DNA from 3 places in the Heyndrickxia faecalis genome. Region 2 is predicted to be linked to each of the others. Evidence: a T-box and tRNA genes for the amino acid it is inferred to sense, from the RefSeq annotation. Region 2 holds a T-box; the other regions hold tRNA genes.
What was found. The T-box of region 2 lies ahead of ileS (isoleucine--tRNA ligase). A T-box ahead of a tRNA ligase gene usually reads a tRNA of that ligase, here a tRNA-Ile.

Region 1 (7,443 bases), 1.2 Mb from region 2:
TTCAAAAGAAGGATGCCGCAGAGTGCCTTGACCTTGTCGGTTCTCTTCTCCAGCAGGGAAAAGATCCCTCAAGGCTTGTGGAAGACTTCATTCTTTATTTCCGCGATCTGCTTTTGTATAAAACTGCCCCGCAGATGGAGGAAGCGGTTCAAAGGGTATATTTAGATGAGGCATTTAAAGAAATGAGCCGCTCGCTTCAAACGCAGGAAATTTACCGTTTTATTGACATCCTGAACCAAACGCAGCAGGATATGCGTTTTTCCAATATGGCCCGCGTTTATTTGGAAGTGGCTTTTATCAAACTGTGTGAAGAAAAAGCGCCGGATCCCGGGGAAAATGATCTCGTCCGGAAGCTTGCCGAAAAAATCGAACGGCTCGAATCAGAACTCGAGTCTCTCAAGCAAAACGGGGTTCCGGAGGCCGATGAAACGGAACCTGCGCCAAAACGGCAGGCTCAGAGAAAAATTCCGCGCACTTCGAAAGGTTTTAAGGTACAAGTCGGAAGGATTCATGATATATTAAAAGAAGCGACAAAAGAGGACCTCAAACGGATTAAAAACAGCTGGAACGATATGATTGAGACGCTCAACAGCAGGCAGATGCGGTCGCAGGCAGCACTTTTAAATGAAGCAGAACCGGTGGCGGCATCGCCGAACGCTTTTGTCATCAAATTCAAGTATGAGATCCATTGCCAAATGGCGATGGAAAACGAGAAATTTTTACAAGCGATTTCGAGCGTACTTGGTGAATTAACCGGAACCGGGTATCAGGCGGCAGGTGTTCCGGAAAATGAATGGAATACGATCAGGGAAAATTATATCCATCACCATAAAGAAGAAGCAGAGGAAGAAAAACCGCAGGAAGATCCGGTTGTAACCGAAGCAATCAAATTGTTTGGGCCTGAATTAATTGAAATAAAAGACTAAAACTGGAGGGTTTCATATGCGAGGAATGGGCAATATGGGCAATATGCAAAAAATGATGAAACAAATGCAAAAGATGCAAAAAGAAATGATGGAGGCACAGGAACAGCTTGGCGAACAGAAAGTGGAGGGTACGGCAGGCGGCGGCATGGTAACCGTTGTCGTCTCCGGCCATAAAAAAGTGCTTGAAGTGCGCATCAACGAAGAAGCCGTTGATCCGGACGATGTTGAAATGCTGCAGGACATGATCCTTGTCGCCACCAATGACGCCCTGGATAAAGCCGAACAGCTGACAGAGCAGACAATGGGCAAGTACACGAAAGGCTTCAATATTCCGGGATTTTAAAGGTGTGATCAACAATGCAATACCCTGAACCAATCACAAAATTAATGGAAAGCTTCATGAAACTGCCAGGCATTGGGCCGAAAACCGCGGCCCGGCTGGCATTTTTTGTTCTTGATATGAAGGAAGACAGCGTCCTTGCATTTGCCAAGGCGCTTGTCGATGCGAAACGGGACCTGACGTACTGTTCTGTTTGCGGGCATATCACCGATACAGATCCGTGCTATATTTGTGCCGATCCGCGCCGCGACAGAAGCGTGATCTGCGTTGTCGAGGAGCCGAAAGACGTCATTGCCATGGAAAAAATGAAAGAATACAACGGCCTTTACCATGTTCTGCATGGTGCCATTTCTCCAATGGACGGAATCGGCCCTGAAGACATCAGTGTGCCGGATCTGCTCAAACGCCTGCGCGATGAAACCGTCCAAGAAGTGATTCTTGCAACCAATCCAAATATCGAAGGCGAAGCAACAGCCATGTATATTTCGCGGCTTTTAAAACCGTCCGGCATTAAAGTGACACGGATTGCACACGGGTTGCCAGTGGGCGGAGATCTCGAGTACGCCGACGAAGTCACCTTATCAAAAGCACTGGAAGGCCGAAGAGAAATTTAACCTGACACGGGGTGGATACAATGTTCAGCAAGAAGCAAAAACTCAGGAAAGAATACGATGCGCTTCTTCTCGATTTGGTCACAAACGTAAAAAATGAATGGGTACAGCAAAACGCCCTCCAGCATCTAAGTTTTGAATTTAACGAAGAACTTTACTACCGCACCAAAGTGGCCGAAGCGAAGTATGTGTTTCTTTTTCGGGAAGTGAAAAGAAGAAACATCCGCCTCCAGTAAGGGTAGCACGGCTCAAGTTCTTTTTTGGACAACTCCTTCATAAAAATAAAGCAGCTGGAAAAAAGGGGTGATTCACTTGAGCTCAACCATCATCATTATTGCGATTGTCGGCCTGATCCTTTTGCTGCTGTTTTCCGCAGCTTTAACCAAACCGCTGCGATGGGCGGGAAAGTTATGCATCAAAGCCATCATCGGGGCTATACTCCTTTTCTTTTTAAACCAAGTGGGCGGCCGGTACGGACTGCATGTCCCAATCAATGCAGCCACCGTATCCGTTTCCGGGCTGCTCGGCATACCCGGGGTGATCGGCCTGACTGTCATCCAGACATGGATTCTGTCTTGACAAAAGCAGCGCTCGAACCGCCATCAGCAGACAACCAGCGCCAAAGAAATGATCCATCATTTCTTTGGCGTATTTTTTATGTTCATTCGAAGAAACTAGAAGCTTAGGCTGAAAGAAGCATGGGCGCCCACGAAAAAGCAGGCATATAAAAAAAAGGATTGACTACACTTCGTTATACTAGTATAATAGTTTTCGTCGCCGCATCCGGCATCAAACTTCTTAAAAAAGTAGTTGACATGTTGGTTGCGTCGTGGTATGATATAAAAGTCGCTGAAAAACAAAGCGATTGTTCCTTGAAAACTGGACAAAACGAAACGTCAAATTCTTTTTGAGCTTTTATCAAACATCTTTACTGAGAGTTTGATCCTGGCTCAGGACGAACGCTGGCGGCGTGCCTAATACATGCAAGTCGTGCGGACCTTTTAAAAGCTTGCTTTTAAAAGGTTAGCGGCGGACGGGTGAGTAACACGTGGGCAACCTGCCTGTAAGATCGGGATAACGCCGGGAAACCGGGGCTAATACCGGATAGTTTTTTCCTCCGCATGGAGGAAAAAGGAAAGACGGCTTTTGCTGTCACTTACAGATGGGCCCGCGGCGCATTAGCTAGTTGGTGGGGTAACGGCTCACCAAGGCAACGATGCGTAGCCGACCTGAGAGGGTGATCGGCCACATTGGGACTGAGACACGGCCCAAACTCCTACGGGAGGCAGCAGTAGGGAATCTTCCGCAATGGACGAAAGTCTGACGGAGCAACGCCGCGTGAGTGAAGAAGGCCTTCGGGTCGTAAAACTCTGTTGCCGGGGAAGAACAAGTGCCGTTCGAACAGGGCGGCGCCTTGACGGTACCCGGCCAGAAAGCCACGGCTAACTACGTGCCAGCAGCCGCGGTAATACGTAGGTGGCAAGCGTTGTCCGGAATTATTGGGCGTAAAGCGCGCGCAGGCGGCTTCTTAAGTCTGATGTGAAATCTTGCGGCTCAACCGCAAGCGGTCATTGGAAACTGGGAGGCTTGAGTGCAGAAGAGGAGAGTGGAATTCCACGTGTAGCGGTGAAATGCGTAGAGATGTGGAGGAACACCAGTGGCGAAGGCGGCTCTCTGGTCTGTAACTGACGCTGAGGCGCGAAAGCGTGGGGAGCAAACAGGATTAGATACCCTGGTAGTCCACGCCGTAAACGATGAGTGCTAAGTGTTAGAGGGTTTCCGCCCTTTAGTGCTGCAGCTAACGCATTAAGCACTCCGCCTGGGGAGTACGGCCGCAAGGCTGAAACTCAAAGGAATTGACGGGGGCCCGCACAAGCGGTGGAGCATGTGGTTTAATTCGAAGCAACGCGAAGAACCTTACCAGGTCTTGACATCCTCTGATCTCCCTGGAGACAGGGCCTTCCCCTTCGGGGGACAGAGTGACAGGTGGTGCATGGTTGTCGTCAGCTCGTGTCGTGAGATGTTGGGTTAAGTCCCGCAACGAGCGCAACCCTTGACCTTAGTTGCCAGCATTCAGTTGGGCACTCTAAGGTGACTGCCGGTGACAAACCGGAGGAAGGTGGGGATGACGTCAAATCATCATGCCCCTTATGACCTGGGCTACACACGTGCTACAATGGATGGTACAAAGGGTTGCGAGACCGCGAGGTTAAGCCAATCCCAGAAAACCATTCCCAGTTCGGATTGCAGGCTGCAACCCGCCTGCATGAAGCCGGAATCGCTAGTAATCGCGGATCAGCATGCCGCGGTGAATACGTTCCCGGGCCTTGTACACACCGCCCGTCACACCACGAGAGTTTGTAACACCCGAAGTCGGTGAGGTAACCTTTAAGGAGCCAGCCGCCGAAGGTGGGACAGATGATTGGGGTGAAGTCGTAACAAGGTAGCCGTATCGGAAGGTGCGGCTGGATCACCTCCTTTCTAAGGAAAAAAAGGAAAACTTCGTTTTCCAAAATCAAGTTTGACGTTTCCGTTTTGTTCAGTTTTGAAGGTTCAATCCTTCCTTATATTTCCTTTCATTAAGGGCCTGTAGCTCAGCTGGTTAGAGCGCACGCCTGATAAGCGTGAGGTCGATGGTTCAAGTCCATTCAGGCCCACCATTCCTTAATGATCGGGGCCTTAGCTCAGCTGGGAGAGCGCCTGCTTTGCACGCAGGAGGTCAGCGGTTCGATCCCGCTAGGCTCCACCTTTATAAATGTGTTCTTTGAAAACCGGATAGGAGAAACAAACCAAGTAAACCGAGAATCGCTTATTTTTGGATTTAAACCTTTTTATGGTTAAGTTAGAAAGGGCGCACGGTGAATGCCTTGGCACTAGGAGCCGATGAAGGACGGTACAAACACCGATATGCTCCGGGGAGCTGTACGTAAGCTTTGATCCGGAGATTTCCGAATGGGGAAACCCCCTGTCTTTAATCGGACAGGATTCCTGCCTGAATCCATAGGGCAGGAAGGGCACACCCGGGGAACTGAAACATCTCAGTACCCGGAGGAAGAGAAAGCAATTGCGATTTCCCAAGTAGCGGCGAGCGAACAGGAAACAGCCCAAACCGGAAGGCTTGCCTTCCGGGGTTGTAGGACACTCATATGGGAGTTACAAAAGAACGGGGTAAGTGAAGCGGCCTGGAAAGGCCTGCCGGAGAAGGTAAAAGCCCTGTAACTGAAACTTCGTTCTCTCCCGAGTGGATCCTGAGTACGGCGGGACACGAGGAATCCCGCCGGAATCCGGGAGGACCATCTCCCAAGGCTAAATACTCCCTAGTGACCGATAGTGAACCAGTACCGTGAGGGAAAGGTGAAAAGCACCCCGGGAGGGGAGTGAAAGAGATCCTGAAACCGTGTGCCTACAAGTAGTCAGAGCCCGTTAACGGGTGATGGCGTGCCTTTTGTAGAATGAACCGGCGAGTTACGGTCTCATGCAAGGTTAAGCTGAAGAAGCGGAGCCGCAGCGAAAGCGAGTCTGAACAGGGCGAAAGAGTATGAGGCCGCAGACCCGAAACCAGGTGATCTACCCATGTCCAGGGTGAAGGCAAGGTAACACTTGCTGGAGGCCCGAACCCACGCACGTTGAAAAGTGCGGGGATGAGGTGTGGGTAGCGGAGAAATTCCAATCGAACTTGGAGATAGCTGGTTCTCTCCGAAATAGCTTTAGGGCTAGCCTCAAGCGAAGAGTTTTGGAGGTAGAGCACTGTTTGGACGAGGGGCCCTCATCGGGTTACCGAATTCAGACAAACTCCGAATGCCAAAAACTTATGCTTGGGAGTCAGACTGTGAGTGATAAGATCCATGGTCGAAAGGGAAACAGCCCGGACCGCCAGCTAAGGTCCCAAAGTATACGTTAAGTGGAAAAGGATGTGGCGTTGCTTAGACAACCAGGATGTTGGCTTAGAAGCAGCCATCATTTAAAGAGTGCGTAATAGCTCACTGGTCGAGTGACGCTGCGCCGAAAATGTACCGGGGCTAAACGTATCACCGAAGCTGCGGATGGACACCGTTTGGTGTCCGTGGTAGGAGAGCGTTCTAAGGGCGTTGAAGCCGGACCGGAAGGACCGGTGGAGCGCTTAGAAGTGAGAATGCCGGTATGAGTAGCGAAAGAAGGGTGAGAATCCCTTCCACCGAATGCCTAAGGTTTCCTGAGGAAGGCTCGTCCGCTCAGGGTTAGTCGGGGCCTAAGCCGAGGCCGAAAGGCGTAGGCGATGGACAACAGGTTGATATTCCTGTACCGCCTCTTCACCGTTTGAACGATGGGGGGACGCAGGAGGATAGGGTAAGCGCGACACTGGTTGATCGCGTCCAAGCAGTTAGGCCGGTGCGGAGGCAAATCCTTCGCACCAAGGCGGAGCTGTGATGGCGAGGGAAATTTTAGTACCGAAGTTCCTGATTCCACACTGCCAAGAAAAGCCTCTAGTGAGGTGAAAGGCGCCCGTACCGCAAACCGACACAGGTAGGCGAGGAGAGAATCCTAAGGTGAGCGAGAGAACTCTCGTTAAGGAACTCGGCAAAATGACCCCGTAACTTCGGGAGAAGGGGTGCTTTTTGGGGTGTATGCCCCGGGAAGCCGCAGTGAATAGGCCCAGGCGACTGTTTAGCAAAAACACAGGTCTCTGCGAAGCCGCAAGGCGAAGTATAGGGGCTGACACCTGCCCGGTGCTGGAAGGTTAAGGAGAGGGGTTAGCCGTAAGGCGAAGCTCTGAACTGAAGCCCCAGTAAACGGCGGCCGTAACTATAACGGTCCTAAGGTAGCGAAATTCCTTGTCAGGTAAGTTCTGACCCGCACGAAAGGTGTAACGATCTGGGCACTGTCTCAACGAGAGACTCGGTGAAATTATAGTACCTGTGAAGATGCAGGTTACCCGCGACAGGACGGAAAGACCCCATGGAGCTTTACTGCAGCCTGATATTGAATTTTGGTACAGCTTGTACAGGATAGGTAGGAGCCTTGGAAACCGGAGCGCCAGCTTCGGCGGAGGCATCGGTGGGATACTACCCTGGCTGTATTGAAATTCTAACCCGCACCCCTTACCGGGGTGGGAGACAGTGTCAGGCAGGCAGTTTGACTGGGGCGGTCGCCTCCTAAAAGGTAACGGAGGCGCCCAAAGGTTCCCTCAGAATGGTTGGAAATCATTCGCAGAGTGTAAAGGCATAAGGGAGCTTGACTGCGAGACTTACAAGTCGGGCAGGGACGAAAGTCGGGCTTAGTGATCCGGTGGTTCCGCATGGAAGGGCCATCGCTCAACGGATAAAAGCTACCCTGGGGATAACAGGCTGATCTCCCCCAAGAGTCCACATCGACGGGGAGGTTTGGCACCTCGATGTCGGCTCATCGCATCCTGGGGCTGTAGTCGGTCCCAAGGGTTGGGCTGTTCGCCCATTAAAGCGGTACGCGAGCTGGGTTCAGAACGTCGTGAGACAGTTCGGTCCCTATCCGTCGCGGGCGCAGGAAATTTGAGAGGAGCTGTCCTTAGTACGAGAGGACCGGGATGGACGCACCGCTGGTGTACCAGTTG
Region 2 (7,443 bases):
GGCATGATTGATATTTCTCCGATCGTCGCTTTTTTTGTCCTGGATTTGGCAAGAGCCGGCATTGCGGAAATTTTTTCATGGTTCATGTAAAAAGAGCCATTTTCAGAAAAAGGGACTGTGCAGTTCCTTTTTTTAAAAGGAGTCAGACAAATGGAATCGATTTACCAGCATTTCCGGCCGGATGAAAAGGAATTTATTGACCAGGTGCTGACCTGGAAACAATACGTGGAAGATGCGTATGCCCCTGAACTGACGGATTTTTTGGATCCGCGCATGCAGAGAATTGTCAACACGGTGATCGGAAACCACGGCGCAGTCTCTGTCCGGGCTTTTGGCGGATACAGAGAGAGTGAGCGGAAAAGAATGCTGCTTTTTCCTGACTATTTTTCTCCGGATGAGGACGACTTCCATCTTGCCTTATTCGAAGTCCATTACCCTGCCAAATTTGTTTCCTTTGAACATAAACATGTGCTTGGTTCGCTGATGGCGCTCGGCCTGAAACGCGAAAAATTCGGGGATATTTTAATCGGGGAAGGGCGCATTCAGTTTTTCGTGGCAGCGGAACTTTCGGACTTTATTCAAATGGAATTCCGGCAAATTGGAAAAACGCCGGTTACCCTTACGAAAATGCAGTTGGGCGAGGCCATCGGGCAACAGCAACGCTGGCTTGAAAAACAGGCCACCGTCAGTTCGCTCCGCCTTGATGCGATTTTATCCGCCGTTTACAATATTTCAAGGCAAAAAACGCGGGCGCTGATTGAGCACGGGCTTGTAAAAGTGAACTGGAAAACAGTGGAAGATCCGGCATTCCAGTGCGAGGAAGGTGATACTTTTTCAGCTAGGGGGTACGGGAGAAGCCGGCTCATCCGCGTGGAAGGCAAAACGAAGAAAGAAAAGTGGCGAATGGTGGCAGGGATTTTAAAATAATTTGATGGATTAGCAGGATTTTCCCAAAAAATCGTCGAATTCCATTATAATATAAAAAAGAAGGGGAATCTTGCAATCGAAAGGCAAATTGAACAGGAGGTGGCCACATGCCTTTAACGCCTTTAGATATACATAATAAGGAGTTCAGCAAAGGGTTTCGCGGCTATGATGAAGATGAAGTAAATGAATTTCTTGACCAGCTGATCAAAGATTATGAAATGCTGATCCGCGAAAAGAAAAACCTGGAAGATAAGGTGGCATCATTAAACGAACGCCTGAGCCATTTTACTTCCATTGAGGAAACTTTAAATAAATCGATTGTTGTTGCCCAGGAAGCGGCGGAAGAAGTCAAGGGCAATGCCCAGAAAGAAGCGAAACTGATCATCCGCGAGGCGGAAAAAAATGCCGATCGGATTGTCAATGAAGCCCTTTCGAAAGCAAGAAAAATTGCGCTCGAAATCGAAGAGCTGAAAAAACAGTCGAAAGTCTTCCGGACGCGCTTTAAAATGCTGATTGAGGCGCAGCTTGACCTGATTGATAGCGACGATTGGGAAAAGCTGATGGAATTTGAAGTCGATGCTACGGAGTTTGAACTGGAAGAAGAAGAAGCAAATCAAACTTGACGAATCCGAACACGGTCCACTATAATGGAATACATTCAATACTGTATACGAAAAAACGATGACAGGGCAGTAGGGTTGTGAAAGCTTTCCAAGCGAACCGGGGACAGTGCGAGCCCGGCAAAGCGCGCAGCCTGAACATCCCCCTTGAGTTCTTGCCTTGAACGCCGAAAAGGCCAGTAGAGTTAAGCGGGACCTTCCACGTTACGGATGTCGAGCGGGCATATTGGATGCCTACTAGGGTGGTACCGCGGGAACCTTCTCGTCCCTATTTTGGGGATGGGAAGGTTTTTTTATTGGATTTTTGGCAAGGCTGAACATAACGAAAAATTCAAAATACAATATGCAAAAGGCAGGAGGATCAGCATGGATTACAAAGATACACTTTTAATGCCGAAAACGGATTTCCCGATGCGTGGAAATTTGCCGAAAAAAGAGCCGCAAATCCAGGCAAAATGGGAAGAAATGGATATTTATCAAAAGGTGATGAAACGCACGGAAGGAAGGCCGCTGTTTGTGCTCCACGACGGGCCTCCGTATGCAAACGGCGATCTCCATATGGGCCACGCCCTGAATAAAACATTGAAAGACATCATCAACCGGTTCAAATCGATGACGGGTTACCATGCCCCTTATGTACCGGGCTGGGATACGCACGGGCTGCCTATTGAGCAGGAACTGACAAAAAAAGGCGTAGACCGGAAATCAATGTCGGTTGCCGAATTCAGGAAACTGTGCGAAAAATATGCCCATGAGCAAATCGATCGCCAGCGGACAGCGTTTAAACGGCTCGGCGTGCGCGGCGACTGGGAAAATCCGTATTTAACGCTCCGGCCCGCATATGAAGCCGAGCAAATCAAAGTATTCGGGGAAATGGCGAAAAAAGGCTATATTTACAAAGGCCTGAAGCCGGTATACTGGTCCCCTTCCAGCGAATCCGCGCTTGCAGATGCAGAAATTGAGTACAAAGACATTAAATCGCCATCGATTTATGTTGCGTTCGACGTAAAAGACGGAAAAGGCGTGCTTGATACGGATACGAAAATCGTCATCTGGACGACGACCCCTTGGACCATTCCGTCAAACCTCGGCATTGCCGTCAATCCGGAGATCAACTATGTGGTCGTAAAAACGGGCGGCAACAAATATCTGGTTGCCGAAGCCCTGCTTGAAGAAGTAAGCAGCGTTTTGGAATGGGAAAACGCGGAAGTCGTTCAAACGGTTCCGGGGAAAAAGCTGGAGTACATTGTTGCAAAACATCCGCTGTACGGTCGCGATTCGCTCGTTATGCTCGGAGACCACGTCACAACCGACAGCGGGACCGGCTGCGTCCACACCTCACCTGGACACGGGGAAGATGACTTTCTCATCGGCAAAAAATACGGGCTTGATGTGATTTGTGCTGTAGATGACAAAGGCATGATGACAAAAGACGCGCCCGGTTTTGAAGGGCTGTTTTACGACAAAGCCAACAAACCGATCTGTGAAGCACTGGATCAGGCAGGTGCGCTTTTGAAACTGAAGTTTTTAACGCACTCGTACCCGCATGACTGGCGGACGAAAAAACCGGTAATTTTCCGGGCAACATCGCAATGGTTCGCATCGGTTGACATGTTCCGCGATGACATTTTGAAAGCCGTTGAAGAGGTCAACTGGACGCCTGTTTGGGGCGAACTCCGGATGCATAACATGATCCGCGACCGCGGCGACTGGTGCATCTCCCGCCAGCGTGCATGGGGCGTGCCGATCCCTGTTTTTTACGCGGAAAACGGCGAAGCGATCATCACGGAAGAAACCATCCGGCATGTGTCCGACCTGTTCCGCAAACACGGATCAAACGTCTGGTTTGAACGGGAAGCGAAAGACCTGCTTCCGGAAGGCTTTACGCACCCGGGCAGCCCGAACGGCGTATTTAAAAAAGAAACGGATATTATGGACGTCTGGTTCGATTCCGGTTCTTCCCATCAGGGCGTGCTGGCTGCACAAGAAGGCTTGAAACGGCCGGCTGATTTGTACCTTGAAGGCTCCGACCAGTACCGCGGCTGGTTTAACTCGTCGCTCATTACCAGTGTGGCGGTAACAGGGCGCGCCCCGTACGACGGCGTTTTAAGCCACGGGTTTGTGCTGGACGGCGAAGGCCGGAAGATGAGCAAATCGCTCGGCAATACGATTTTGCCTGGCAAAGTGGTTGAACAGCTGGGGGCTGACATCATCCGCTTGTGGGTCGCTTCCGTTGACTATCAGGCAGATGTCCGGGTTTCCAATGAAATTTTAAAACAAGTGTCCGAAGTCTACCGGAAAATCCGCAACACGTTCCGGTTTATGCTGGGCAATCTGAACGACTTCGACCCGGCCCGGCACCAAGTTGCCTATGAAGAGTTGCGCGAGGTCGACCGGTTTATGCTTGTCAAATTGAACAAGCTTGTAAAAGAAGTGCGGGAGGCTTATGAGCGGTACGAATTTGCCACCATTTACCATGCGGTGAACAATTTCTGTGCCACAGACCTCAGTTCGTTCTATATGGATTTTGCAAAAGACGTGCTGTACATCGAGCTTGCAGACAATCCGGAACGCCGTGCGATGCAAACCGTTTTGTATGAATGCCTTGTTTCCTTAACCAAGCTGTTGTCGCCGATTTTGCCGCATACAGCCGATGAAGTCTGGCAGTATATTCCGGGTGTCGCGGAAGAAAGCGTCCAGCTGACCGATATGCCGGAATATGTGGATTTGCCGGATGCTAGTGCGCTTGAAGAAAAATGGAATGCGTTTATGGCGCTCCGCGGAGACGTTTTAAAAGCATTGGAAGAAGCGCGGAATGCAAAAGTAATCGGGAAATCGCTGACGGCGAAAGTGACCTTGTATGTGAATGAGGAGACGAAAGCACTGCTTGACAGCATTTCGGAAAGCAAAAAGCAATTGTTCATTGTATCGGGATTTGAAGTGGCAGGCGCCATTGAAGACGCGCCGGAAAATGCGCTGAAGCTTGAACACGCGGCTATTGTCGTCGAAAAAGCGGAAGGCGAAACATGCGAACGGTGCTGGGTTGTAACGCCGGAAGTCGGCCTGGACCATGACCATCCGACGCTCTGCCCGCGCTGTGCACAAGTTGTGAAAACATTGATGCGGGAAGTGTGAAGCTTTAAGCCGGGGCTTGCATGAAGACATGCAGCGCCGGCTTTTTTAACGGATTTCAGCCCATTGCCAGCGCCGGATTTTAACTGGCAAAAACCGTTTGCCGCTGCATGATTTTGTTACTTTTAGAAAACGTTTTTCCGCAAACAAGCCTTGCCTGCGGGAATGCTAAAACCAACAAAGAAGCGGGGAGGCTGTTGGAAGATGCGTAAAGATCCGAAAATTTGGCTGCAATCGCTACGGGCTGAATTATCCGTATACGAGGCGAAACATGAGCTTGTGCAACATCTGGTTCAGGAGGAATTGAAAGAGATTGAGGCGGCATTGGACGGGTTCCACGGCACCCGGAAAGTTGACCCGGGCCTTGCGGAAATCCCTGCCCTGTTGCCTGCGGACCGGCAAACCATCCTGTCATACGGCAAAGTAACCGTCCCGTACGATCTTATTCACTAGAAAAGGGAGAAAGAAATGTCAAAAAGGCATTGCTTTTGCGCAACTTCAATCAGCAAAAATGGTTTCCGCCTAAAAGAAGCTGGCAGGAACGGGCGGACCGGATCCAGCCGTCCGTTCTTTTCACTTCCTGCTGTTTATGCTAAAATGCAGAAAGAAATATATTCCGGACCAGGCGGTATTTTGCGCCTGCCGTAAACACAGGCGGAGGAAAAGCGATTGGTTATTTTTTATTATGCGGTTGCACTCATTGTGATCATCTTGGACCAGCTGGCCAAATGGCTCGTTTTAAAAGGGATGGCGCTCGGGGAAAGCATCGAAGTGATTCCGGGTTTCTTTTTTCTCACATCGACGCGCAACACAGGCGCTGCCTTCAGCATACTGGAAGGGCAGATGTGGCTATTTTATCTCATTACCCTAATTGTCATTGCCGGCATTCTTTATTACATACAAAAATATGCGAAAGATAGGGCGCTAGTCGGCATCAGCCTCGGCCTTATATTAGGAGGGGCAATCGGCAACTTTATTGACCGCCTGTTCCGCGGCGAAGTGGTTGATTTTGTCCATTTGCGTTTCGGCAGTTATGATTTTGCCATTTTTAACGTGGCGGATGCCAGTTTAACGATTGGCGTTGTATTGTTGCTGATTTCAATGCTTTTGGAAGACAGAAAGACAAAGGAGAAAACCGATGGAAAAAATGGATCACACCATTCTTGAACACGAAGCAAATGAACGGCTTGATAAAATGGTCTCTTCTATCCGGGAAGAATGGTCAAGATCACAAGTTCAGCAATGGATTAAAGATGGTGACATTACCGTAAACGGCAAAAAAGAAAAAGCAAATTACAGATTGCAAACAGGCGACTTGGTTGAAATTGAGGTGCCGGAGCCGGAATTGCCCGATATTGAACCGGAAGACTTGCATCTTGATATCTATTATGAAGATGCCGATGTGCTTGTTGTCAATAAACCAAAAGGCATGGTTGTCCATCCGTCAAATGGGCATTTTACAGGGACGCTTGTGAACGGCCTGATGTACCACTGCAAAGATCTATCGGGTATTAACGGCGTGCTCCGCCCCGGGATTGTCCACCGGATTGACAAGGACACATCCGGGCTGTTAATGGTGGCCAAAAACGATTACGCGCACGAAAAGCTGGCGGCGCAGCTCAGCGAAAAAACGGTAACCCGCAAATATTTTGCGCTTGTCCACGGCAATATTCCGCATGAAGCCGGCACCATTGACGCCCCGATCGGAAGGGACCCGGCTGACCGCCAGCGGATGGCCGTGGTCGATAACGGAAAAGACGCGGTGACCCATTTCCACGTGCTGGAACGGTTTGACCGGTATACATTTATCGAATGCCGGCTTGAAACGGGGCGCACCCACCAGATCCGCGTCCATATGAAGTATATCGGCCATCCTTTGGCAGGCGACCCGAAATACGGGCCGAAAAAAACGATTGATTTCGGCGGCCAGGCGCTCCACGCCGGGGTACTCGGTTTTTGCCACCCGCGCACCGGCGAAACGCTCACATTTGAAGCGCCGTTGCCGGATGATTTCGCGCATCTTTTAAACACAATGAGGCGCGGTCTGTGAACATCACGGTATAAAAAATATTGACAAACGGATGAAAAACGGGTAAGGTAAAAATAACTTCATAAGCCTTTTAAAAACAGTCCCGTGAGGCTGGCAAGGGAACGTTCATTTTACAAAGCCTTCCTGCCTTCGGTGCGGAAGGCTTTGATTTTTCCCGGGAGGAGACACCATGGCCCAAAAAGCGGTAGTAATGGATGAAATCATGATCCGCAGGGCGTTGACGCGGATCGCCCACGAAATCATTGAACGGAATAAAGGCATTGAAGACACGATGCTCATCGGGATTAAAACGCGCGGCATTTATCTCGCTGATCGCCTGGCGGAAAGGATTGAGAGAATCGAAGGGCGCAAAGTCGAAGTCGGCGAGCTGGACATCACGCTGTACCGCGATGATTTATCGAAAAAAACGGTAGACGGCGAACCGGAAGTGAAGGGCGCGAACCTGCCATCCAGCATCACCGGTAAAAAGATCGTGCTTGTCGATGATGTGCTCTATACAGGCAGGACAGTGCGCGCGGCGATGGACGCGCTGATGGATATCGGCCGCCCGAGCCGGATCCAGCTCGCGGTGCTCGTTGACCGCGGCCACCGGGAATTGCCGATCCGCCCCGACTTTATCGGAAAAAATATCCCGACGAGCCAGTCGGAAAGAATCGTTGTACAATTGACGGATGTGGACGGGCGGGACCTGGTCACAATCCACGATGTGTAATC
Region 3 (7,443 bases), 1.2 Mb from region 2:
AGAAGAAGAATACGAAGAAATCAGGAACCATCCTGTATACGGGCTAAAAATGGTCCAGCACTCGCCCCTTTTGAAATTCGAAACGAAACTCGCAATTTTACAGCATCATGAACGTCTTGACAAAAGCGGCTATCCATTTGGTGAAAAACCGGACAGAATTCCGATCCTGTCAAGAATTGTTGCCGTTGCGGATGTATACCATGCCATCGTATGCGACCATATTTATAAAAAGAAGAAAATCCCGTTTCAGGCCATTGAAGAGCTGCTGGAGGATCACTTCGGAGAGTTCGATATTGCTGTGATCCATGCATTAATTAGCCTTGTTGCCCATTTAACGATTGGATCAAAGGTCTTTTTATCCAACAATGAAGAAGCAGAAGTGCTTTACATGAAACCGTCCGCTCCCATTAAACCGCTTGTAAAAATTTTAAGCAGCAATGAAATGGTGGATTTGGAAAGCCGGCCTGATTTGTTTATTACAGAATTAATCCGGTGAGGTTTGAAAAGCAGAAACCGGCCAAAATAGAAGCCTTATTATATTTTGTTTGGATAACCCTTAGACACCGATGCCGTATTTATTGTCGTACCAGCGGAAGCCTTCAGGAGAGATAAATTTATTACTTTATGTATTGCCAGAAACAATATCTATCCGGAGCATAATTGATTTTACGTAAAAACCTTAAGTTCAATTTATTTAGATTATGTGCATTGTATAGGATTTTGTTGCGCGAACCGAAAAAAGTACTTGCAATTTACTGCATAACGAGTATAATAGAAATTGTGCTTTTTATGGTTGCTTGTTGATTTGCTTTTTTTGTTGACACAAGCTGCCGGATATGTTATGATATAAAAGTCGTCACAAGATGTGATTGTTCCTTGAAAACTGGACAAAACGAAACGTCAAATTCTTTTTGAGCTTTTATCAAACATCTTTACTGAGAGTTTGATCCTGGCTCAGGACGAACGCTGGCGGCGTGCCTAATACATGCAAGTCGTGCGGACCTTTTAAAAGCTTGCTTTTAAAAGGTTAGCGGCGGACGGGTGAGTAACACGTGGGCAACCTGCCTGTAAGATCGGGATAACGCCGGGAAACCGGGGCTAATACCGGATAGTTTTTTCCTCCGCATGGAGGAAAAAGGAAAGACGGCTTTTGCTGTCACTTACAGATGGGCCCGCGGCGCATTAGCTAGTTGGTGGGGTAACGGCTCACCAAGGCAACGATGCGTAGCCGACCTGAGAGGGTGATCGGCCACATTGGGACTGAGACACGGCCCAAACTCCTACGGGAGGCAGCAGTAGGGAATCTTCCGCAATGGACGAAAGTCTGACGGAGCAACGCCGCGTGAGTGAAGAAGGCCTTCGGGTCGTAAAACTCTGTTGCCGGGGAAGAACAAGTGCCGTTCGAACAGGGCGGCGCCTTGACGGTACCCGGCCAGAAAGCCACGGCTAACTACGTGCCAGCAGCCGCGGTAATACGTAGGTGGCAAGCGTTGTCCGGAATTATTGGGCGTAAAGCGCGCGCAGGCGGTTTCTTAAGTCTGATGTGAAATCTTGCGGCTCAACCGCAAGCGGTCATTGGAAACTGGGAGGCTTGAGTGCAGAAGAGGAGAGTGGAATTCCACGTGTAGCGGTGAAATGCGTAGAGATGTGGAGGAACACCAGTGGCGAAGGCGGCTCTCTGGTCTGTAACTGACGCTGAGGCGCGAAAGCGTGGGGAGCAAACAGGATTAGATACCCTGGTAGTCCACGCCGTAAACGATGAGTGCTAAGTGTTAGAGGGTTTCCGCCCTTTAGTGCTGCAGCTAACGCATTAAGCACTCCGCCTGGGGAGTACGGCCGCAAGGCTGAAACTCAAAGGAATTGACGGGGGCCCGCACAAGCGGTGGAGCATGTGGTTTAATTCGAAGCAACGCGAAGAACCTTACCAGGTCTTGACATCCTCTGACCTCCCTGGAGACAGGGCCTTCCCCTTCGGGGGACAGAGTGACAGGTGGTGCATGGTTGTCGTCAGCTCGTGTCGTGAGATGTTGGGTTAAGTCCCGCAACGAGCGCAACCCTTGACCTTAGTTGCCAGCATTGAGTTGGGCACTCTAAGGTGACTGCCGGTGACAAACCGGAGGAAGGTGGGGATGACGTCAAATCATCATGCCCCTTATGACCTGGGCTACACACGTGCTACAATGGATGGTACAAAGGGCTGCGAGACCGCGAGGTTAAGCCAATCCCAGAAAACCATTCCCAGTTCGGATTGCAGGCTGCAACCCGCCTGCATGAAGCCGGAATCGCTAGTAATCGCGGATCAGCATGCCGCGGTGAATACGTTCCCGGGCCTTGTACACACCGCCCGTCACACCACGAGAGTTTGTAACACCCGAAGTCGGTGAGGTAACCTTTACGGAGCCAGCCGCCGAAGGTGGGACAGATGATTGGGGTGAAGTCGTAACAAGGTAGCCGTATCGGAAGGTGCGGCTGGATCACCTCCTTTCTAAGGGGAAAAGCGTAGGGCGCTCGTTCATCGGCGTACGGATTTCGTAGTCTTCGACTGAGATAAAGGAAACACGATGAGCCTTAAAGGCGAATCGATGTTGACTTATCGTAGGGAGAAGACGTAGAAATACGCTAGCCGATAGCGCCCGGAGCTAGACAGAAATTAAGGAAAACTTCGTTTTCCAAAATTAAGTTTGATGTTTCCGTTTTGTTCAGTTTTGAAGGTTCAATCCTTCCTTATATTTCCTTTCATTAAGGGCCTGTAGCTCAGCTGGTTAGAGCGCACGCCTGATAAGCGTGAGGTCGATGGTTCAAGTCCATTCAGGCCCACCATTCCTTAATGATCGGGGCCTTAGCTCAGCTGGGAGAGCGCCTGCTTTGCACGCAGGAGGTCAGCGGTTCGATCCCGCTAGGCTCCACCTTTATAAATGTGTTCTTTGAAAACCGGATAGGAGAAACAAACCAAGTAAACCGAGAATCGCTTATTTTTGGATTTAAACCTTTTTATGGTTAAGTTAGAAAGGGCGCACGGCGGATGCCTTGGCACTAGGAGCCGATGAAGGACGGTACAAACACCGATATGCTCCGGGGAGCTGTACGTAAGCTTTGATCCGGAGATTTCCGAATGGGGAAACCCCCTGTCTTTAATCGGACAGGATTCCTGCCTGAATCCATAGGGCAGGAAGGGCACACCCGGGGAACTGAAACATCTCAGTACCCGGAGGAAGAGAAAGCAATTGCGATTTCCCAAGTAGCGGCGAGCGAACAGGAAACAGCCCAAACCGGAAGGCTTGCCTTCCGGGGTTGTAGGACACTCATATGGGAGTTACAAAAGAACGGGGTAAGTGAAGCGGCCTGGAAAGGCCTGCCGGAGAAGGTAAAAGCCCTGTAACTGAAACTTCGTTCTCTCCCGAGTGGATCCTGAGTACGGCGGGACACGAGGAATCCCGCCGGAATCCGGGAGGACCATCTCCCAAGGCTAAATACTCCCTAGTGACCGATAGTGAACCAGTACCGTGAGGGAAAGGTGAAAAGCACCCCGGGAGGGGAGTGAAAGAGATCCTGAAACCGTGTGCCTACAAGTAGTCAGAGCCCGTTAACGGGTGATGGCGTGCCTTTTGTAGAATGAACCGGCGAGTTACGGTCTCATGCAAGGTTAAGCTGAAGAAGCGGAGCCGCAGCGAAAGCGAGTCTGAACAGGGCGAAAGAGTATGAGGCCGCAGACCCGAAACCAGGTGATCTACCCATGTCCAGGGTGAAGGCAAGGTAACACTTGCTGGAGGCCCGAACCCACGCACGTTGAAAAGTGCGGGGATGAGGTGTGGGTAGCGGAGAAATTCCAATCGAACTTGGAGATAGCTGGTTCTCTCCGAAATAGCTTTAGGGCTAGCCTCAAGCGAAGAGTTTTGGAGGTAGAGCACTGTTTGGACGAGGGGCCCTCATCGGGTTACCGAATTCAGACAAACTCCGAATGCCAAAAACTTATGCTTGGGAGTCAGACTGTGAGTGATAAGATCCATGGTCGAAAGGGAAACAGCCCAGACCGCCAGCTAAGGTCCCAAAGTATACGTTAAGTGGAAAAGGATGTGGCGTTGCTTAGACAACCAGGATGTTGGCTTAGAAGCAGCCATCATTCAAAGAGTGCGTAATAGCTCACTGGTCGAGTGACGCTGCGCCGAAAATGTACCGGGGCTAAACGTATCACCGAAGCTGCGGATGGACACCGTATGGTGTCCGTGGTAGGAGAGCGTTCTAAGGGCGTTGAAGCCGGACCGGAAGGACCGGTGGAGCGCTTAGAAGTGAGAATGCCGGTATGAGTAGCGAAAGAAGGGTGAGAATCCCTTCCACCGAATGCCTAAGGTTTCCTGAGGAAGGCTCGTCCGCTCAGGGTTAGTCGGGGCCTAAGCCGAGGCCGAAAGGCGTAGGCGATGGACAACAGGTTGATATTCCTGTACCGCCTCTTCACCGTTTGAACGATGGGGGGACGCAGGAGGATAGGGCGAGCGCGACACTGGTTGATCGCGTCCAAGCAGTTAGGCCGGTGCGGAGGCAAATCCTTCGCGCCAAGGCGGAGCTGTGATGGCGAGGGAAATTTGAGTACCGAAGTTCCTGATTCCACACTGCCAAGAAAAGCCTCTAGTGAGGTGAAAGGCGCCCGTACCGCAAACCGACACAGGTAGGCGAGGAGAGAATCCTAAGGTGAGCGAGAGAACTCTCGTTAAGGAACTCGGCAAAATGACCCCGTAACTTCGGGAGAAGGGGTGCTTTTTGGGGTGTATGCCCCGGGAAGCCGCAGTGAATAGGCCCAGGCGACTGTTTAGCAAAAACACAGGTCTCTGCGAAGCCGCAAGGCGAAGTATAGGGGCTGACACCTGCCCGGTGCTGGAAGGTTAAGGAGAGGGGTTAGCCGTCAGGCGAAGCTCTGAACTGAAGCCCCAGTAAACGGCGGCCGTAACTATAACGGTCCTAAGGTAGCGAAATTCCTTGTCAGGTAAGTTCTGACCCGCACGAAAGGTGTAACGATCTGGGCACTGTCTCAACGAGAGACTCGGTGAAATTATAGTACCTGTGAAGATGCAGGTTACCCGCGACAGGACGGAAAGACCCCATGGAGCTTTACTGCAGCCTGATATTGAATTTTGGTACAGCTTGTACAGGATAGGTAGGAGCCTTGGAAACCGGAGCGCCAGCTTCGGCGGAGGCATCGGTGGGATACTACCCTGGCTGTATTGAAATTCTAACCCGCACCCCTTACCGGGGTGGGAGACAGTGTCAGGCAGGCAGTTTGACTGGGGCGGTCGCCTCCTAAAAGGTAACGGAGGCGCCCAAAGGTTCCCTCAGAATGGTTGGAAATCATTCGCAGAGTGTAAAGGCATAAGGGAGCTTGACTGCGAGACTTACAAGTCGAGCAGGGACGAAAGTCGGGCTTAGTGATCCGGTGGTTCCGCATGGAAGGGCCATCGCTCAACGGATAAAAGCTACCCTGGGGATAACAGGCTGATCTCCCCCAAGAGTCCACATCGACGGGGAGGTTTGGCACCTCGATGTCGGCTCATCGCATCCTGGGGCTGTAGTCGGTCCCAAGGGTTGGGCTGTTCGCCCATTAAAGCGGTACGCGAGCTGGGTTCAGAACGTCGTGAGACAGTTCGGTCCCTATCCGTCGCGGGCGCAGGAAATTTGAGAGGAGCTGTCCTTAGTACGAGAGGACCGGGATAGACGCACCGCTGGTGTACCAGTTGTCTTGCCAAAGGCATCGCTGGGTAGCTATGTGCGGAAGGGATAAGTGCTGAAAGCATCTAAGCATGAAGCCCCCCTCAAGATGAGATTTCCCACAGTTTATACTGGTAAGATCCCTGAAAGATGATCAGGTTGATAGGTCCGGGGTGGAAGCGCGGCGACGCGTGGAGCTGACGGATACTAATCGATCGAGGACTTAACCAAATAGAAAAGCGAAGGGCGCCTTGAAAAAGGTGCACTGGAGCTAGACAATTCTCAAGGTTAGAAACGCGTTCTCCGTTTACAGTTTTTTCTCCCATCCGGTTTTCAGGGAACACATCCCAAAAATTATACAGGTCCGGTGATAATGGCGGAAAGGTCACACCCGTTCCCATCCCGAACACGGAAGTTAAGCTTTCCAGCGCCGATGGTAGTTGGGGGTTTCCCCCTGCGAGAGTAGGACGTTGCCGGGCCAAAAGAGAACCGCAGACAAATGGTCTGTGGTTTTTTTATTTCTTTTACCATCCTCGCTTCAATCGTATGAAGGACGTAGCCCAACGATAAGGGAAGATAAATGCCGAGTATATGTAAAATTTTACTCGGAGGGGCAGATAAGTGAAAAAATGGGAAGACACTCTATTATCTAAATGTACACCTTGAAATGAACATCTAGAGAGAGGTTTCCCATGGATATGATATTACGTACAGGAACGGGAATTTTTAGAGTAACGAAAGGAATTAAGAAAACATCTCAAAAAGTGCAAAAAGTAAATTGAACATAGAGCCCGTCTACGTTAAGGAAGCGTCGAAAAACGAAGGCCTTTCTTTACATAGAGCCCCTCTATGTTAAGGAAGCAAACAAAAACGAAGGTCTTCCTTCACATAGAGTGTGTCTACGTTAAGAAAGCGCGGAAAAACGAAGGTCTTTCTTTACCTAGAGCGCGTCTACGTTAAGGAAGCAAACAAAAACGAAGATCTTCCTTCACTTAGAGCGCATCTACGTCAAGGAAGCAAACAAAAACGAGTCTCTTCCTTCACATAAAGCCCGTCTTCGTTAAGGTTTGCTGAACGAATCCGATTCTGAGTTTGTACCCAATTTGTCAGCAAGCTCTTTCTTATCGCGTTCTTTTGAGACATACACACACCTGAAAAACCGGCATACGATACCATACATCATTTCGCTTTCTCGTTGCAACATTTGAAAAAATCTCTTTGATTGTGAATAGTCCGCGGAAATGATGGCAATTATAATGAGCAGGGGGTGGAGCAGATGGATCGGAGTGCCCTGAGACATGAACCGGAAATGTGCATTGTTTGTGAGAAATTGAAACATAACGGCATCCATCTTTATACATCATTTATCTGCAGTGACTGCGAAAAGGAAATGGTCCGTACCGATACGGGAGATCCGCGTTATTCCTATTTTGTCCGACAGTTGAAAGCAGTTCAAAGCCCAAAATGTATACATGACCAAGCATATTAAAACAGGCTTGGTTATTTTTTTGTTCTGCCCGTGTAAATGCTACTCTATGAAAAGATACTCGGACAATCGGAAAAACTTCAATCACCCATTTCCTGCCCGCTTTTACCCGTTTATAGTAAAATAGAATAAGTAAACTCGGGGCCGGTTTTTACAGGCGGCTCCGTATGATAAGGGGTACGGAGATGGATCAAAATCGAATGCCATTATTTGAAGCGCTATGCCGCTATCAACATAAAAATCCCGTTTCGTTCCACGTG

Region 1: it encodes a tRNA-Ile, which carries the amino acid that the T-box ahead of ileS (isoleucine--tRNA ligase) is inferred to sense. The anticodon was not compared.
Region 3: it encodes a tRNA-Ile, which carries the amino acid that the T-box ahead of ileS (isoleucine--tRNA ligase) is inferred to sense. The anticodon was not compared.

The regions. Positions count from the first base shown of each region.
Region 1 covers NZ_CP158453.1:192-7,634, reverse strand. Annotated here, with positions in the region: gene dnaX (DNA polymerase III subunit gamma/tau) at 1-926, shown strand, start outside; gene ABR335_RS00040 (YbaB/EbfC family nucleoid-associated protein) at 943-1,269, shown strand; gene recR (recombination mediator RecR) at 1,284-1,880, shown strand; gene ABR335_RS00030 (YaaL family protein) at 1,901-2,113, shown strand; gene ABR335_RS00025 (pro-sigmaK processing inhibitor BofA family protein) at 2,190-2,456, shown strand; rRNA gene ABR335_RS00020 (16S ribosomal RNA) at 2,805-4,358, shown strand; tRNA gene ABR335_RS00015 (tRNA-Ile) at 4,461-4,537, shown strand; tRNA gene ABR335_RS00010 (tRNA-Ala) at 4,551-4,623, shown strand; rRNA gene ABR335_RS00005 (23S ribosomal RNA) at 4,713-7,443, shown strand, end outside.
Region 2 covers NZ_CP158453.1:2,366,359-2,373,801, reverse strand. Annotated here, with positions in the region: gene ABR335_RS11550 (YggT family protein) at 1-90, shown strand, start outside; gene ABR335_RS11545 (RNA-binding protein) at 151-927, shown strand; gene ABR335_RS11540 (DivIVA domain-containing protein) at 1,035-1,550, shown strand; T-box leader at 1,600-1,820, shown strand; gene ileS (isoleucine--tRNA ligase) at 1,914-4,682, shown strand; gene ABR335_RS11530 (hypothetical protein) at 4,884-5,132, shown strand; gene lspA (signal peptidase II) at 5,349-5,846, shown strand; gene ABR335_RS11520 (RluA family pseudouridine synthase) at 5,818-6,729, shown strand; gene pyrR (bifunctional pyr operon transcriptional regulator/uracil phosphoribosyltransferase PyrR) at 6,899-7,441, shown strand.
Region 3 covers NZ_CP158453.1:85,204-92,646, reverse strand. Annotated here, with positions in the region: gene ABR335_RS00470 (HD-GYP domain-containing protein) at 1-496, shown strand, start outside; rRNA gene ABR335_RS00465 (16S ribosomal RNA) at 932-2,485, shown strand; tRNA gene ABR335_RS00460 (tRNA-Ile) at 2,744-2,820, shown strand; tRNA gene ABR335_RS00455 (tRNA-Ala) at 2,834-2,906, shown strand; rRNA gene ABR335_RS00450 (23S ribosomal RNA) at 2,996-5,928, shown strand; rRNA gene rrf (5S ribosomal RNA) at 6,061-6,176, shown strand; gene ABR335_RS00440 (sigma factor G inhibitor Gin) at 6,974-7,186, shown strand; gene ABR335_RS00435 (aminotransferase class I/II-fold pyridoxal phosphate-dependent enzyme) at 7,369-7,443, shown strand, end outside.